DNA from 2 places in the Natranaerobius trueperi genome. Region 2 is predicted to be linked to the other one. Evidence: riboswitches for the same ligand, from Rfam matches in the RefSeq annotation. Region 2 holds a riboswitch; the other holds the start of a gene.
The links. Region 2 has a riboswitch for thiamine pyrophosphate ahead of thiT (energy-coupled thiamine transporter ThiT). Riboswitches for the same ligand answer to the same signal wherever they lie in the genome.

Region 1: linked by a shared signal. The riboswitch ahead of thiD (bifunctional hydroxymethylpyrimidine kinase/phosphomethylpyrimidine kinase) and the one ahead of thiT (energy-coupled thiamine transporter ThiT) in region 2 are both predicted to bind thiamine pyrophosphate.

What each region holds. Positions count from the first base shown of each region.
Region 1 covers NZ_NIQC01000003.1:56,360-64,579, forward strand. Annotated here, with positions in the region: gene CDO51_RS02330 (efflux RND transporter permease subunit) at 1-3,088, shown strand, start outside; TPP riboswitch at 3,135-3,239, shown strand; gene thiD (bifunctional hydroxymethylpyrimidine kinase/phosphomethylpyrimidine kinase) at 3,322-4,095, shown strand; gene CDO51_RS02340 (MtnX-like HAD-IB family phosphatase) at 4,135-4,764, shown strand; gene CDO51_RS02345 (deoxyribodipyrimidine photo-lyase) at 4,947-6,251, shown strand; gene CDO51_RS02350 (metallophosphoesterase family protein) at 6,317-7,462, shown strand; gene CDO51_RS02355 (ATP-binding protein) at 7,462-8,220, shown strand, end outside.
Region 2 covers NZ_NIQC01000004.1:4,790-13,009, forward strand. Annotated here, with positions in the region: gene CDO51_RS02675 (DUF418 domain-containing protein) at 1-270, opposite strand, end outside; gene CDO51_RS02680 (biotin transporter BioY) at 405-971, opposite strand; gene CDO51_RS02685 (Y-family DNA polymerase) at 1,140-2,390, shown strand; gene CDO51_RS02690 (hypothetical protein) at 2,404-2,667, shown strand; TPP riboswitch at 2,704-2,806, shown strand; gene thiT (energy-coupled thiamine transporter ThiT) at 2,914-3,477, shown strand; gene CDO51_RS02700 (O-methyltransferase) at 3,455-4,078, opposite strand; gene CDO51_RS02705 (FMN-binding protein) at 4,733-5,512, shown strand; gene CDO51_RS02715 (hypothetical protein) at 6,073-6,594, opposite strand; gene CDO51_RS02720 (hypothetical protein) at 6,811-7,398, opposite strand.

The DNA.
Region 1 (8,220 bases), on a different contig from region 2:
AAAATTGACTCTTCCCCGGCTGTCTGTAACACGACCAATAGCAACTATTATGATATTAATTGGTGTATTAATATTAGGAACCATAGTATACCCACGTATGCCACTAAACTTACTACCTGAAATGAACTATCCTATGATGGTAGTAGTCACACAGTATCCAGAGGCTTCACCAGTGGAGATTGAAAATCAAGTTACCAGGCCAATGGAAGAGGTGGTAGGAACGACTTCTAATGTAGAAAATATAACTTCACGTTCATATGAAGAAATGTCTATGATAATGGTTGAATTTTCTTGGGGTACAGATATGGATTTTGCTTCACTAGAGCTTAGAGAACGTGTAGATATGGTCAGAGACAAAATTCCAAATAGTGTAGAATCACCTCAGGTAGTTAAAGCAGATCCTTCTATGATGCCAGTTATGTTTATCAGTGTTGGTTGTAGTAGAGAAGACCAAAATTTAGAAAGTTTAGAGGATTTGATTTCAGGCCCTGTGAAAAACAGAATTGAGCGTATAGAAGGCGTGTCATCTGTAGATTTATCGGGTGATGGAAAACGGCAAATAAGAGTAGACCTGTTAAAGGATGAAATGAAAAACTATAATATTTCAAATGAAGAAGTTACATCTAGTCTACAAGGGCAGAATGTAAACGTTCCAGGGGGTAGACTGATCGAAGATGATGAAGAATTGCTAGTAAGATCTGTTGCAGAGTTTGAGGATATTAATGATCTTAAAAACACTGTTGTAGGTCTAAATATGACTGAAAATATGTCTAATGAGTTAGAACAAAATGTTCTATTAGAAAATACTAGAATGAATCCAATATATTTAGAAGATGTTGCTGAAATTAAAGATATTTATCAAACAGATAGCATAGTACGTTTGAATGGAGAACCTGCACTAGGGTTAATTATTCAAAAAAAGGCAGATGCTAATACTGTACAAGTAACAAGGGCTGTAGACCAAGAAATCAAACAATTAGAAGAGGAATATGAAAATATTTCTATAGTTCCAACTTGGAACCAAGGTAGTTTTGTAGAGGAAGCTTTAGGAATTGTTCGAAACAATGCTATAATTGGCGGGTTATTAGCTTGTTTAGTACTATTGACTTTTTTAAGGAATATAAGAAGTACTTTAATTGTAGCTATAAGTATACCTGCATCTATTTTAGCAACATTTCCATTAGCTTACTTTTCTGGTTTAACTTTAAATATTATGACTTTATCAGGTCTTGCGTTAGGGATCGGAATGCTAGTGGATAATTCAGTGGTAGTTTTAGAAAATATATATCGGCATATCGAAGAGGGTTCTTCTGTTAAACAGTCTGCTATAAAAGGGACAGAAGAAGTTGCAGCACCTATTATAGCATCCACTTTAACAACAATAGCTGTATTTTTCCCGGTTTTATTATTAGAGGATTTAGCTGGGCGGATTTTTAGGGAGTTATCCTTTATGGTGATTTTTTCTTTATTACTATCTCTTTTAACTGCACTGACTATTGTACCAGTTCTAGCAACCTATTTAATAGTAGGTGATGTAACAAAAGTTCCTACCATGGAAGGTTTAAAAGAAACCTATAAAAAAAGCTTAGCATTATTAAAAATAAAATCTAAAATTATCATAACCTCTGCTCTAGTTTTAATGGTATTAGCTGGTTTATTAGTTCCTTCGCTAGGTGGTGAATTTTTACCACCCATTAGTCGTACTGAATTTACTGTTAATGTTAAGTTACCACCAGGAACACATATTGATACTACAGAAGAAGTGGTCTCTGACGTTGAAGAGTACCTTGATAGATTTTCTGAAGTGGATTCAGTTTACTCTACAATAGGTGAGAGAGCAAGAGAAAGAGAAGGAGCAGGGTATACTCGGCGAGAACCACATAGAGGTGAACTTATGGTTATTTTGTCTGAAGATATTCAAGAGGAGTTAACAGAGAAAATAGAAAATGAGTTTTCAGATCATGAAACAGCGTCTGTTAGTGTTCAAGATATAGATGGTGACCTTGAAATGGGAGGGAGCTCTATTGAGGTTCAACTTTCAGGTCCTGATTTAGATGTTTTGAAAGAGCAATCATCAAAGATCGCGAGTGAAATTGGTGAAATTGACAGTTTATCAAATATCAGTAGAAACATAAGAACACCACGACCCGAAGTCCAAGTCAGGCCAGACAGGGAATTGTCAATGAAAAAAGGGTTATCTCCTTTAGCATTATCAAAATATATTGAAATGAACTTGACGGGGAGTACAACGACTTATTTTCGAGAAGATGGTGAAGAGATACCAATTAATGTTGGATATTTTACTGATGGTCCGGAAAGTGTTGATGAATTAAGAAATCTCAACCTACCAAAAAACAAAGATACTCAGGTTAGTGCACCTATGGACCCAAGTAAACAGGAAGAACAACTTTTACAAGGAGTAGCGAAACTAGAAGAAGGTCCGGGACCTTCAGTTATTAACAGACAAGACGGAGAAAGATATGTTACCATAACAGCAGATACTGAACAACGTGATGTTCGAGGTGCTGTCAGTGAAGTACAAAATCAAATAGCAGAGCTTGATCTTCCAGATGGCTATAGAATTGCTTATACGGGTGCCTATGAAGATATGTGGTCTTCTTACAGGGAGCTTGGAACTGCTCTTTTTCTATCACTTTTACTTGTATATATGGTGATGGCAGGTCAGTTTGAATCTCTAAAATATCCATTGATCATAATGGGTAGTATTCCTTTTTCGTTTGTAGGAGTAATTTTAATGTTAGCTTTATTAAATGATACTTTAAATATCGCATCACTTATGGGAGCTATCATTTTATCTGGATTAGTAGTAAATAATGCTATAGTCCTTCTTGATTATATTACACGTAGAGATGACGCAATTGAAGGAGCGAGTCTTAGACTAAGACCAATTCTAATGACTACTATAACAACTTTATTAGCATTAATACCAATGAGTTTAGCAGGTGGTCCTGGGTCAGAAATACAGAATTCTTTAGCCTTTTCGTTAATAGGGGGACTAATTAGCGCTACTTTTTTAACTCTGTTTTTAATACCGTTAATTTACCAATTAGTTTCTAATAAAACATAAAAATTGACACTTGAGTAACTAGTTGATAGAATGATCTTAAATTAATAAAAAGTAACAGGGGAGCCGATGTGGCTGAGAGTGGGCTATTAAGTCCTGACCCTCAAACCTGATCTGGGTAATGCCAGCGTAGGGAAGTCATTTGAAGTGTGGATACGTGTGTAAACCTTTACCTGGATGGGTAAAGGTTTTGTTTGTTATTATTCGGCTGTCCCTGTAACCGGGGAGGGGAAATAATGAGTAAAGAAGTAGTTCTAACAGTAGCGGGATCTGATTCTGGTGGCGGTGCAGGTATTCAAGCTGATTTAAAAACTTTTCAGTCATTAGGTGTATTTGGAACATCAGCTATAACAGCAGTTACTGCACAAAATACTAGTAGAGTAATGGATGTAAAGAGTCTAGAAGGTGATTTCGTATCTTCACAAATTGATGCAGTAGCCAACGATATGAATATAACTGCTTTAAAGACTGGGATGCTTGCAAATGAAGAAAATGTTCATATAGTTTCGAAAAAGATTACACAATATAATTTTAGTTGGTGTGTCATTGATCCAGTGTTAGTTGCTACTAGTGGGGATGTATTATTAACACAAAGAGCATTAGAAACTGTTAAGGAACAACTTGTTCCCAAATGCGATATAATAACTCCTAACTTACCAGAAACAGAAATATTAACAGGAATTAAGATAAATGGATATAATGATATTGAGAAAGCAGCGATGATGTTACGTGGTCAAGGTGCGGGTTCTGTATTAATCAAAGGTGGTCATGGTAAAGGTGAAGCTGTAGATTATTTATTCTATGATCAAGGGATGATTAAATTAACAGCAACTCGAATAGGAGTTGGAAGTTTACATGGAACAGGATGTACTTTGTCAGCTGCTATTTGTGCTTATTTAGGTCAAGGATATGAACTGATATCATCTGTTGATAAAGCAAAAAAATATATTACTAAAGCAATTAAAAATAGCTTCGTTGTTGGAGAGGGGTCTAGAGTATTAAGCCATTAATAAAAATGTAATGGTTATTAATGTATTGGGGTGAATTTTATGAATAGGACTTTTTTTGTCGACTTTGATGGGACTATCGCAGAAAAAGATACATGTATGTTGATGATAGAACGATGTGCTAGAGATGGTTGGCAAGAGATTAATGAAAAATGGGAACAGGGTGAATTATCTACTAAAGATGCTGCACAAAAAACTTTTAATCTATTAGATTGTAACCTACAAGATATTATGGATCTTGTAAACGAAGTGAAGTTAGACCCTAAATTTAAAAAATTTGTAGATAAGGTAGAAAATCAGGGTGATAAACTTTATATTTTAAGTGATGGATATGACCTATTTATTAGAGAAATTTTAGCTAGAGAAGGGTTATCTTATCTTCCTTATTATTCAAACGAACTACAAATTAATGGTAATGGGAATTTCTATATTAATACACCTCATTCAGTTAATTATTGTGAATTATGTGGGACTTGTAAAACAGAACTAATAAGAAAATTAGCGTCAAATCAAGATGAAACTATTTATATTGGTGATGGATCATCTGATAGGTGTGCTATTTCTTGTGTTGATAAAGTATTTGCTAAAGATAAACTTTATAAAATTGCGATTGATAAAAATATCGATGCCGTTAAGTTTTCTTCTTTTAAAGAAATACTCCCATATGTCTAATAAACCTCCGTTCTTTGCTTTGCCAAAGAGCGGAGGTTTATTTATAAGTTAGAAGGAAATCTTGTATATTTAAAGAATGTTATTATAATGAAAAGGCGGTGATTAAGATTTTTGCTGACAGAGTACAAAAATTAAATTCACATAAAAACAAACGAAAGAGCGGAGAATATGTATTGTATTGGATGCAAAGAAGTCAAAGGACACATTATAATCACAGTCTTGAATATGCCATTAATTGTGCTAATGAAAATAATCTCTCAGTAATAGTCTATTTTGGTTTATATGATCAATATCCAAGTGCTAATTTACGACATTTTGCTTTTATGTTACAAGGGTTAAAAGATGTGAAGGAAAATTTAACAAAAAGAAATATCCCATTTATAATTTCGAATGAACATCCTGCTAACGGGGTGCTTTCACTAGCCAAAAACGCAGCATTAATAATCACCGACAAAGGGTATTTAAAACATGAGAAAGTATTTAGAAAACAGGTGGCAGATCAAGTGGAGTGTCCTATGTTACAAGTTGAAAGTGATGTGGTGATTCCAGTCACATCTGCTTCAAATAAAGAGGAATATGCAGCTCATACTATAAGAAAAAAGATACATAACAAATTATCAGAATATCTTAACACATTCACTAATACTAAATTAAATAAAACCTTAAGTAAAGAGTTTTTAGATAATATTCAAAAAGAGTTAGGACCTGAAATTGATTTAAACCAGCCTACTAACGACATTCTAAAGAACTTAAATATAGATAAATCAGTTAACCCTGTTTCAAGTTTTGTGGGTGGAGAAAATGCAGCCCATGAAATCTTTGAGAACTTTTTAGAAAACAAACTTAAAGAATATCTAGATAAACGTAATGATACTAAAGAAGAAGCTTGTTCTAACTTAAGTCCATATCTACACTTTGGACAAGTTTCTCCTTTATATTTAGCTTTAAAAACCTATGAATTTACAAAAGATTATTATCATGATTTTCTAGAACAATTAATAGTTAGACGAGAACTCTCCTTTAACTTCGTTTATTATAATCAGGATTATGATTCACTTGACTCACTTCCAACTTGGGCTCTAGAAACTCTTAATGCACATCGGGAAGATAAACGTCAAGTATATTCTATAAGCGAACTAGAACTCCCTAACACTCATGATGAGTACTTTAACGCTTGTCAAATGGAGTTACTTAAAAGTGGAAAGATACATGGGTATTTTAGGATGTATTGGGGTAAAAAAATCATACAATGGTCTAATAGCCCAGAAGAAGCTTTAAATCGACTGATTTATTTTAACGATAAATATGCGCTTGATGGAAGAGATCCTAATGGTTATGCAAATATTTTATGGTGTTTTGGAAAACATGACCGCCCTTTTAAAGAACGGCGTGTTTTTGGCAAAGTAAGATATATGAGTGAAAAAGCTTTAAAAAGGAATTCTTCTCCTAAACACTATATTGCTAAATTTAAGACTTATGAACAATAACTATCGAAAATTGATTTCCCTGGAAATAAAAGTCGAACTAGATCGAAATTAATAGGAGTGATAGTATGACAAAGATTTTACATACTGCAGATCTACATTTAAAAAAAGTACATGACGAACGATGGAAAGCACTAGAGCAAATTATTGATACCGGAGAGAAAGAAGATATAGATTTACTTGTTATTACTGGAGATCTTTTTGAGAGTGATATATATGCAGATCGTTTACGAAGTAATTTACGACAAGTTTTTTGTGATCTTGATTTTGAAACTGTAATTATACCTGGAAATCATGATAGGTATTCCTTTCAAGAGGGGATGTTTTTTGGAGAAAATGTGACTGTAATTAATGACATAGAAAAACCTTTTTACGAACCAGGAGGGCTAAACCTAATAATATGTGGAATCCCCTATGAACCCTTAAAAAGAAAAGAAGTATATCGAAGGTTACGGGTATTTGATAACTCTATTCAGGATAAAAATAAGCATCAAATTTTATTATATCATGGTGACCTACTTGATCTATCTATAAGAACTACAGACTATGGTGAAGAAGTAGAGATGACAGAAGAAGGGTATATGCCTGTAAGATTATCATATTTTAGGAACTTAAACTTTGACTATGTATTAGCTGGTCATTTTCACACTAACTTTTACTGTAAAAATATAAAACAAGACAAATATTTTGTATATTCGGGTTCTCCTGTATCTATTACCTCTAAAGAAAAAGGACAAAGATCAATTAATCTTGTGGTCTTAGGTGAACAACCAAAACAGTTATATCTTGATAGCTATCATAAAAAAGAGGTGGATCTAGAACTAGATCCTGTGTCAGACACATCGCTAGAGACTGTTTTTTCGAAATTACATAATATATTAGACAATACACATTATAACGCAGACTTAACACTTAATATATCAGGGTATTTTAATCAAAGTGAACTAGAAGTATCTGAAGAACAGCTATATGAGAGATTGTGTAAAACATTAGAAGATAGTAAAAGTAAGAGTAATATTGTTGACTATCAAGTAAATTTTCAGATTAAAGATATGAAAGAAATTATAGAAAATGAACTATTTCAAAAATTCATTCAAGAATTAGAAGAGGATGAACTAGTTAATAGTAACATCTATTTAAAAAGTATGACGAAAGAAGAAAAGAAGAAAGCTCTTAGAAACATCTTTTTTCAGGCTATGAGTGGGGTGGAATAATGAAAATAAAACAAATTTATATAGATAAATTTGGACCTCTTTCAGAACAACAATATCAATTGACTGATGGGTTCAACTTATTTTTTGGGCCGAATGAACGTGGGAAAACAATGCTTTTAGATGCAATGATAAAAATGTTAAGTTTTAAATATGGAATAGGAGCTACAATTAAAAGAGAGTTTTCTGATATACCTATACGAGTAGAAGAACAGCCCCAGGGAAAAATTAAATTATTATACAAAGGTGATGAGTTCTATTTACCTGACAATAATCTTCCTGAATATCTTGACTTACCTAAACAGACCTTTAGAAACTTGTTTATAATTAGAAATAGTGATCTGTCTCAAAAAATGAATACCAGTTCTAATAAAGTTGATTTTTATTCAAGCATGATTTCTCATTTAACAGGTATGAAAAATATGGAGATAGATCATTCTATAAAAAATATAGAAGGAGTAACACAAATCAATAAAAAAGAATTATTATTCACTAATAATATAAAACAAGATATAGAAAAAATTCAAGAAATAAAATACAAAAATACTCGGCAGAATAATTATCTCAATGACAGGATTGAAAATGCAAAAGCTTTACTTGAACGAATAGATGAATTTAAAAAACAAGTTTATGAACAAAGGCTAGATTCTATTGAAATAGAATTAGCTAACATAGAAGGCGAGAGAGATGATCTTATTCAAGCATTAAGAGAGCTAGATCTTTTAGAAGAGATCTATAGATATAAATTCGTGAAAGATGAA
Region 2 (8,220 bases):
CTTAGCCCTCGTAGTAAAAAAATAAAATCCTAAACCAAATAAAAACGAGAAAATGGGATAAAACTTCCCTTCCGCAAATAGTTCTATAATCCAAGCAAAGAGAATATTTAACTCTCCTACATACTCTCCTGGCGTTTTTTCTAAATAAAATAAAGTTGATTTAAATAACGTCATATTTACGAGTAATACCCCAAATAAAGCAAAACCTCTTATAATATCTACTACTTCAACTCTTTTTTTCGGTTCTGTTGGAAAAACGTACTTGGTCATCTAACCCCTCACTTTTACCAAATTTTTTATGGATGTTCTACACTATTATAATATATCAAACTAACCATATTAATTTCAAAATTTTATATTAAAAAATAAACACACTTCAACAAGAAGTGTGTTTAATATTTCTATTATAATGAAAACCGTTCTTTTACAGCTAGAGCATGACAACTTCTTACTACAAATGCAGTTGCGATTACTTTTGCAATATCACCAATTAAAAACGGAACAACTCCTTCAAGTATAGCTAAACTGATAGGAATTTGAGTAATTAAAGCCATCTGTATCACACCGGGTATATAGATAACTATCATTCCACCTAGTGTTAAAGTTGAGATTAGTAGTGTCCAATAATGAAATCCAATTTTATTTTCAACTCGTTCAACTAAAATTCCAATAATATAGGCTGCAAAAGGATATGACAACAGATACCCTCCAGTAGGGCCTACAAGAGTAGTAATTCCTCCAAAGCCTCCTGCAAACACCGGAAAACCTGCTATCCCTATTAATAGATATACTATCTGACTAATAAACCCTTTCTTTGCACCTAATAATGCACCTGCAAGCATAACTCCCATAGTTTGTCCAGTTATTGGGACAGGGCTGATGGGAATAGGTAAATAAACATAGGCGAGAATTGCAGTTAAAGCAGCAAATAAAGCTATTAGAGCTAATTCTTTAATACTCATTTTACTCATATTAATGCTCCTTTCAGGTTTTAATAACTTCCATATTTTACAGATTACTATATAGCAAAATTGTTGTCAACCTTCATTCTTGTTATGGTTGACATGTTTTAAATTATTTAATCATGACTTTACCTCGAACGTTTGTTCTAGTATAATCATTTTAGAGGTGGTCAACAAATGAGTTCTCGAACAATCTTTCATATCGATGTTAATTCTGCCTATTTGTCATGGGAAGCAACTTCAAGGCTACAAAAAGGAGAACAGTTAGATATTAGAACTGTGCCATCGGTTATTGGTGGTGATAGTGATAAGCGCCAAGGTATTGTACTAGCAAAATCTATTCCTGCTAAACACATATACAATATTCAAACTGGTGAAACTCTAAACAGTGCCTGTAAAAAGTGTCCTAATCTATTAATTGTTCCTCCGAACTATTCATTATATCTTCAATGTAGTAACGCTATGGTTGAACTTTTGACAAATTACTCTCCGATAATCGAGCGTTATTCTGTCGATGAAGTTTTCTTAGATTTTACTAATATGGAAAACCACCATGGACATTATCTAGAAGCTGCACAACAAATGAAAGAATCCATTAAAAATGAATTAGGGTTCACTGTAAATATCGGGATCGGATCTAACAAACTTTTAGCTAAAATGGCCTCTGAATTTAAAAAACCTGACCAGATACATACATTATTTCCAGGCGATCTTTCTAGGAAATTATGGCCTTTGCCTGTTAATAATCTTTTTATGGTAGGTAAAGCAACAGAAAAGAAATTACGTGATCGAGGTATTTCAACTATTGGTGAACTAGCTAACACCTCGCGTGAAAAATTAAAACTATGGTTAAAAAGTCATGGTTTATTAATATGGAATTATGCAAATGGAATCGAGCAATCCCCTGTACGATCCGAAGGAATTCCCATTAAAGGTCTAGGTAACTCAACAACTACACCAAGAAATATTACTGAAAGGGAAACAGCAGAACTTTTATTATTATCTCTAACTGAGAAAGTAGCAACTAGACTTCGTAAAATTAATCAATCTACAAAACTAATTTCTATATCTATAAAAAATGATCAGTTTAATATGTATTCTAAACAAAAAAAGTTATCTATCTCAATAAATTCAACCCTAGATATATTTAAAGTAGCTAAACAAATTTTTGAAGAGTTATGGCAAGGAGAACCAATTAGACACATGGGAGTTTCTTTATCATCTCTATCAAATAATGATTTTTATCAGTATTCTTTATTTGATTATCACTCTAGTTCTCATAATCTTGATAAGGTTATAGATCAAATCAGAGATAAACATGGTGAAACTTCAATAATCCGCTCTTCTTTTTTATATTCATCAATACCTCCTTTTTCAGGTGGAGTTGATACTGTTGAGGATTATCCTATGATGTCAAGCTTATTGTAGAGGAGAGTATAATATGAAAATTATCATGAAACCGATAGAAATGATTGCATGGTTTACAGATAACGACATACCAAAACCTTTAAGGTATCGCATTTCTACTAAAGAGGGAAGTAAACAAGTTATTCGTATAGAAAAAATTATATCTGTAGAAGAAGAAAAACTTGCTGGTAATAAAATGTTTGTTTATACATGTCAAAGCACTATTAGAAATCAGACTAGAGTTTTTGAACTAAAATATGAATTGTCCACATGTAAATGGTACTTGTCGAAAATGTAATAATCTGTTATTATAAGAATTGAACAAAAAATAATGAAAAGCCAATAGGGGTGCCGAAAATCGGCTGAGAAGGACTCAAGGTCCTACCCTTGAACCTGACCTGGGTAATACCGGCGTAGGGAATTGGCTTTTAGTATACAGGCCACGTATAACCTATATCTTATGGCCATTAGTACGCTAAAAGCGCAATTCGCTACGAATTGCGCTTTTTGTATTATATATTAATTTTTATTAGGAGGTATTTACATGACTAACACATCAACAAATGTAAGAATGATAGCTGAGCTTGGGGTAGCTCTAGCTCTCGCACTAATTTTGAACATGTTCAAATTATTCCAAATGCCCTATGGCGGATCAGTTAGTTTAGAAATGTTACCAATCGTTATTATGGCATTCAGATGGGGCATAAAGTCAGGTATACTAGCAGGAGCTGGCTATGGGCTCTTACGTTTGGCTACCGGTGCAACTGCTATTCATTGGGTTCAATATCTTCTCGATTATCCAGTGGCATTTGCAAGTTTAGGATTAGCAGGTATATTTGCATCTTGGGTTAATAAAAGTGATAATAAAGTTCCGCCAATAGTCTATGGAATACTTGTTGGAACTTTAGCACGTTTCGTTGCTCATTTTACTTCCGGATTGGTGTTTTTTGGGGAATATGCTCCGGAAGGCCAAAGTGAATTTATGTATTCTTTAATCTATAATACAACTTTTCTAGCTCCAGAGGGATTAATCACAATGATAGCTGTTAGTTTACTCGCACTTAACAAAAGTTCTAGTGAGTTTTTTACGACTTCAACTTATAGCTAATAGTGACACCATCTCCCACAGGAAGAATAGTACTATAAAGTCGATTATCATCAAATACTAGTTTATTGTATTCATCCATTGAGGCTCCCAAATTTCTGGGAGCCCCCTTTATTTTAAATAAAGTATCATCAGCTATTATTAACCCTCCGGGTTTAGTTAGCTCAATTGTTTTATCTAGTAATTTCGGATATAGAGATTTTTGCGAATCTTGAAAAATAATATCATACGGACCTTGTAAATCATAAATTACTTGGGATACATCACCTAATAAGAGTTCAACATAGTTTTCTAATTTTGCCCTTTCTATATTCTTTTTCGCATCTTGATATAATTTAGAGCCCCTTTCAATAGATAGTACTTTTCCATTAGTACTTTTAACTGCTTCACCTAACCAAATAGTTGAATAACCAAGACAAGTTCCTAATTCCAAAACATTTTTTGCATCCATTAGCCTAGCTAATAAACCTAAAAGTTTCCCTATTTCTAATTCAATACTAGGCTGAGTATCATCTCTTTGTTTCTCCTCTGTTTCTATTAATTTTAAATTTTCATTATCTAGAGTAATAAATCCACTAATATATTTCAGTATATTTTCGTCCATTATTATTCCTCCTAACTATTTCCTCATAACACCTTTATTTTGAATAATTTCTACTTCTTTGTCAAATATGAATATATAATAAAAAATTTCAAACTAGATCATAATAGAGATAAAATTGTGAGTGATTCAGGAATGAAATTTACTGAAAGTAATAAGGATCCTCAGAAACCCCATGATAGTAACTTTAATTTACAGACCGCTGGTTTGGATACTAATCTGCCCAGTCATTAAAATAAGCATTCAATGCAAACAAGGCAACAACCAAGAACAAAAAAGAGCATAAAGAACTAGGTGCAAGAATTAACCCTCGTTTAGTAGTTGTACCTTCAGCTCATCCTGTAACTCAACATCAACTTTCTTATATCAAACATGAAGTGAAGGACGCTATTCAATGAGAGCTTCTCTTAAAAATGACTTATAATAAGAAAAACAATTTAAACAGCTCATAAGCTCATCACTTATTTAGTGTACTTGAATATGACACTCTAGTACAACAAAAGCCCTATAATACTAAAAAGAATCAACCCTTTGCTTGTCGAAGGTCTAGCTTATACTAAACTATCGACAAGCTTTTTTATTCCATTTTTTTAATAGCATATCAGTTTTTAAAAAAGGAATATTAAAAATGGAATCACAACAAATGGAGGGATTTAATTGCATAAAAATATACTAATAGTTGCAATAGTTACAATGTTAATGCTTAGCTTAATTGCTTGTCAACCTGATGAAGATAATGACCCAAATGGTGATAATAGTGTCGCTGATAACGGTGAAGGAATAACGGGTACATACCATGCATCGTCAGAGGCTGATGATAGTGGGTTTGTACTCGCTGAAGTAACTTTTGAAGACAATGAAATTACAGATGTAGAATTAGAAGAATACACAGATAAAGGTATTACCAAAGGGGACGACTATGGCTGGGAGCCATTTCATGAAGCAATGCAAGAACTTCCGGATAGATTTGTAGAAGCAGATTCTGCTGATATCGAAGCTTATAGTGAAGCCACAGCCACTTCAAATAAAGCTATGGGAGCTGTTGAAAAAGCGATACAACGAGCTGAAGGAGAAACGGAACCATTTGATGGAACTTTTATGGGGATATCAGAAGAAGGCGAAGATGGCTGGGGTATCACATGGGTCACCCTTGAAAACGATGAGATCCAAGAAGTACAATTAGAAGAAGTGCAGGTAGCTGATGAAGAAGATAATGAATATGAATTTAAAGATGATGACTACGAGTGGGAGCCATTCCACGAAGCTCAAGATGAAATGCCAGAAAGGTTTGAAGAAGAAAATTCACATGAAGTAGATACATATTCTGAAGCTACTGAAAGCTCGGAATTATGGAAAGATGCGGTACAGGATGCACTTAACAGAGCTGGGAGAGAAAACGGTGAAGAAGAAGAAGAGGATGATGAAAATGGTGAATAAAACATACCATAAATATAGATAGGATCAAAAAAACACCTTTTAAATACTTAAAACTCCTATCCCCGTCTAATTTGAGTTATTAGTTTTTATAAAAAATACTTGAAATTGAAACAACAAAATGAAAAAAATAATAAGTGTAATAGCCATAAATGACGGGATAGGAGGAACTTTATTGGAAGCTTTTCTTTTGTTTTTGTTTATAGGATTATTAGTTTTAAGTTTAATTTGGGTCTTTAAATATGCTGAACAACGTGGGAAGTCAGGCTGTTTAATAGCTTTCCTGGTTTTTTTAGTTTCATGGCCCTTAAGTTTACTGTTGTGGCTAGCATCTCGACCCGACAAATATTATGATGAGTATTGACTGGTTTCATACCTATCAACAAGAAATCCACTCTGCAGAGGTTAATTTTAATATAATTTAGACTATGAATTATCACTTTGAGTGTGGTTTTTTTGGTATTGAAAACTATACCAAAAAGTATTTACCAACTTATCACTAAATACATTAAAAATAATTTGTCATTGTTTATGATTTCTCTTACACCACAAATTAAAGATTATCATAGAACTAACAATGAATCTTTATCTGGTAAAAATACAGGGAGATTGTTTTCATCCCTCACAATAACCTTTGTATTTACCCTTGACTTATTTACAATACGGTTAATAATCTCATCTTTTTTTTCAATTTGTCTTGCTATTAAAATTGCATTGTATCTTTCAAACTCACAGTCTTTACCACACATGCAGTAAGGAAAATACGAGTCTCGATAATATTTCTCGTGTAATGCCTTTGCACATTGATATGCATGAGTGTCACTATCTACCACATCAACTTTAGCTCCTGTAAGTTTATTAATTAAAACTGCCGTATAGGGGAGTGCACCTCCACCAATCAATAGAACCCTATCATTAGAAGAAATTTCGGCTTTGCTTATCTCTCTTGCTACAACTCTTTGGTATAGCTTACATGTTATTATCATAAATGAAACTACAACAAATGACTGTGAAATGACTTTTTCAAACTTACTGGTTATAATTCTTTTTAACCTAACACATATGTTTAAAGTAATAAATATCACCCCTTTTCTTAACACTCAATACTTTCAAATATTTTTTATTTGTCGAATTTCTAAACCGAAAATTGACTATTATCACATACACAAAAAACATAATGATTGAGTTTGATAATCATTCTCGCTCATTATGTTTAAATTATACTATTTTCGATTTCGTGTCAAGGGATTTTATTTAAAGTTAACACCGATTATATTAGTAATACTTAACTACTATTTACATTACCACAATGTTAAGGCAAAATCTTCAAGGCTGTAATCTTTAATCAAGACTTCACTCTCATCATCGTATAACTTATATTTAAAAGTCATCTGATCAGAAGAATTCTCTACTAAATCATCAACAGAAATACCCTCTGCAAGCTTAAGAGAAATCTCCTCTTGAATATCATTAACATTACGATGGCCATATGTGAAATACGGGGGGCGTTCTAGATCATAATACTCTTTTTCGAAAAAAACCTGCCATTCTTCTGGGAAATACATCCTAATTTTAAATTCTTGCTTACTAGTACCATAATCTATTAATTCCAAATTCAAAGTCAGGGTAACTTCTTTTTCATCAATCCGCTTCTCAGTATTAGCTTTTTCTAAGTCTACTGAACTTAATGGATTAGCCCTAACCCAATAATACGAAGTCCTGATTATGTCTATAGAACTTCCCATTACACTTATTAATAGGAACGCACCTATGATAATCAACAATTTATTAGTATGTTTAAAACGTTCAAGATTAAAAAGGCCTTTTATTGCAATAATAAATAAGATAATCACCACTACCGCTGATAAATATATTACTCCGTTATTCAATTTAACGGGTCTAATAATATATTCTAATATACTATAAGAACGGTGGGGAAGTTCATATATAAAGAACGCTATTAAGAACAAAATCCCGATATGTTTAATAGTCTTTTATTATCTTCGTTGATTTTTGAAAAGTTCAAGTCGCTCCCTCCTATACCTCCCTATGAACTGCAACAGATTTATTTTCTAAAAAAATATATAAGCTTATCAGAAACCTTTATAAGAATATCCGCAAAGCCAAATTCCTCACCTATACGCGCTGCTATTATTCTCGTTATTTTTGTGATTATTAAAAAGATAAATAAAAAAGCCAACACTCTTAAAATAAATTGAAGGTCCAACACAATCACCTCAATATAACAATTTTACTATTTATCAACTTGTTTCTGTTTTTTTACTGATAAACTACCATGCCTGTTAAAACACTACAGCCAAACCTTCAAAAAAGTTATTGCCTCAACAGACTGAAGCTCAATTACACATTCTCCTTTTATGTCTATATACCCCTATTATCCTGATTTACTGGAGTAAGATTACAATGTAAAAGTTAAGAAATTATATTAGTTCCTAATCTAAAATATACATGAAATATAAGCTGTGTCAAATCAATCTAATGATGTGCCAAAAAATCTGTTCCTTTTAACTAACCTACCCCATTAGTCTTAAACTAACCATCAACGAAAAACTCTAGTTTTTAACTCGTCTGCGAGGTGATTTTGCTTAGCATAACTTCTATTTATCGACAAAAAAACCACCCAGAGGTGATATTCTACAGCTTAGAAGCATCATATCATCACCTTAAGGGTGGATTTAGAATTATTATTC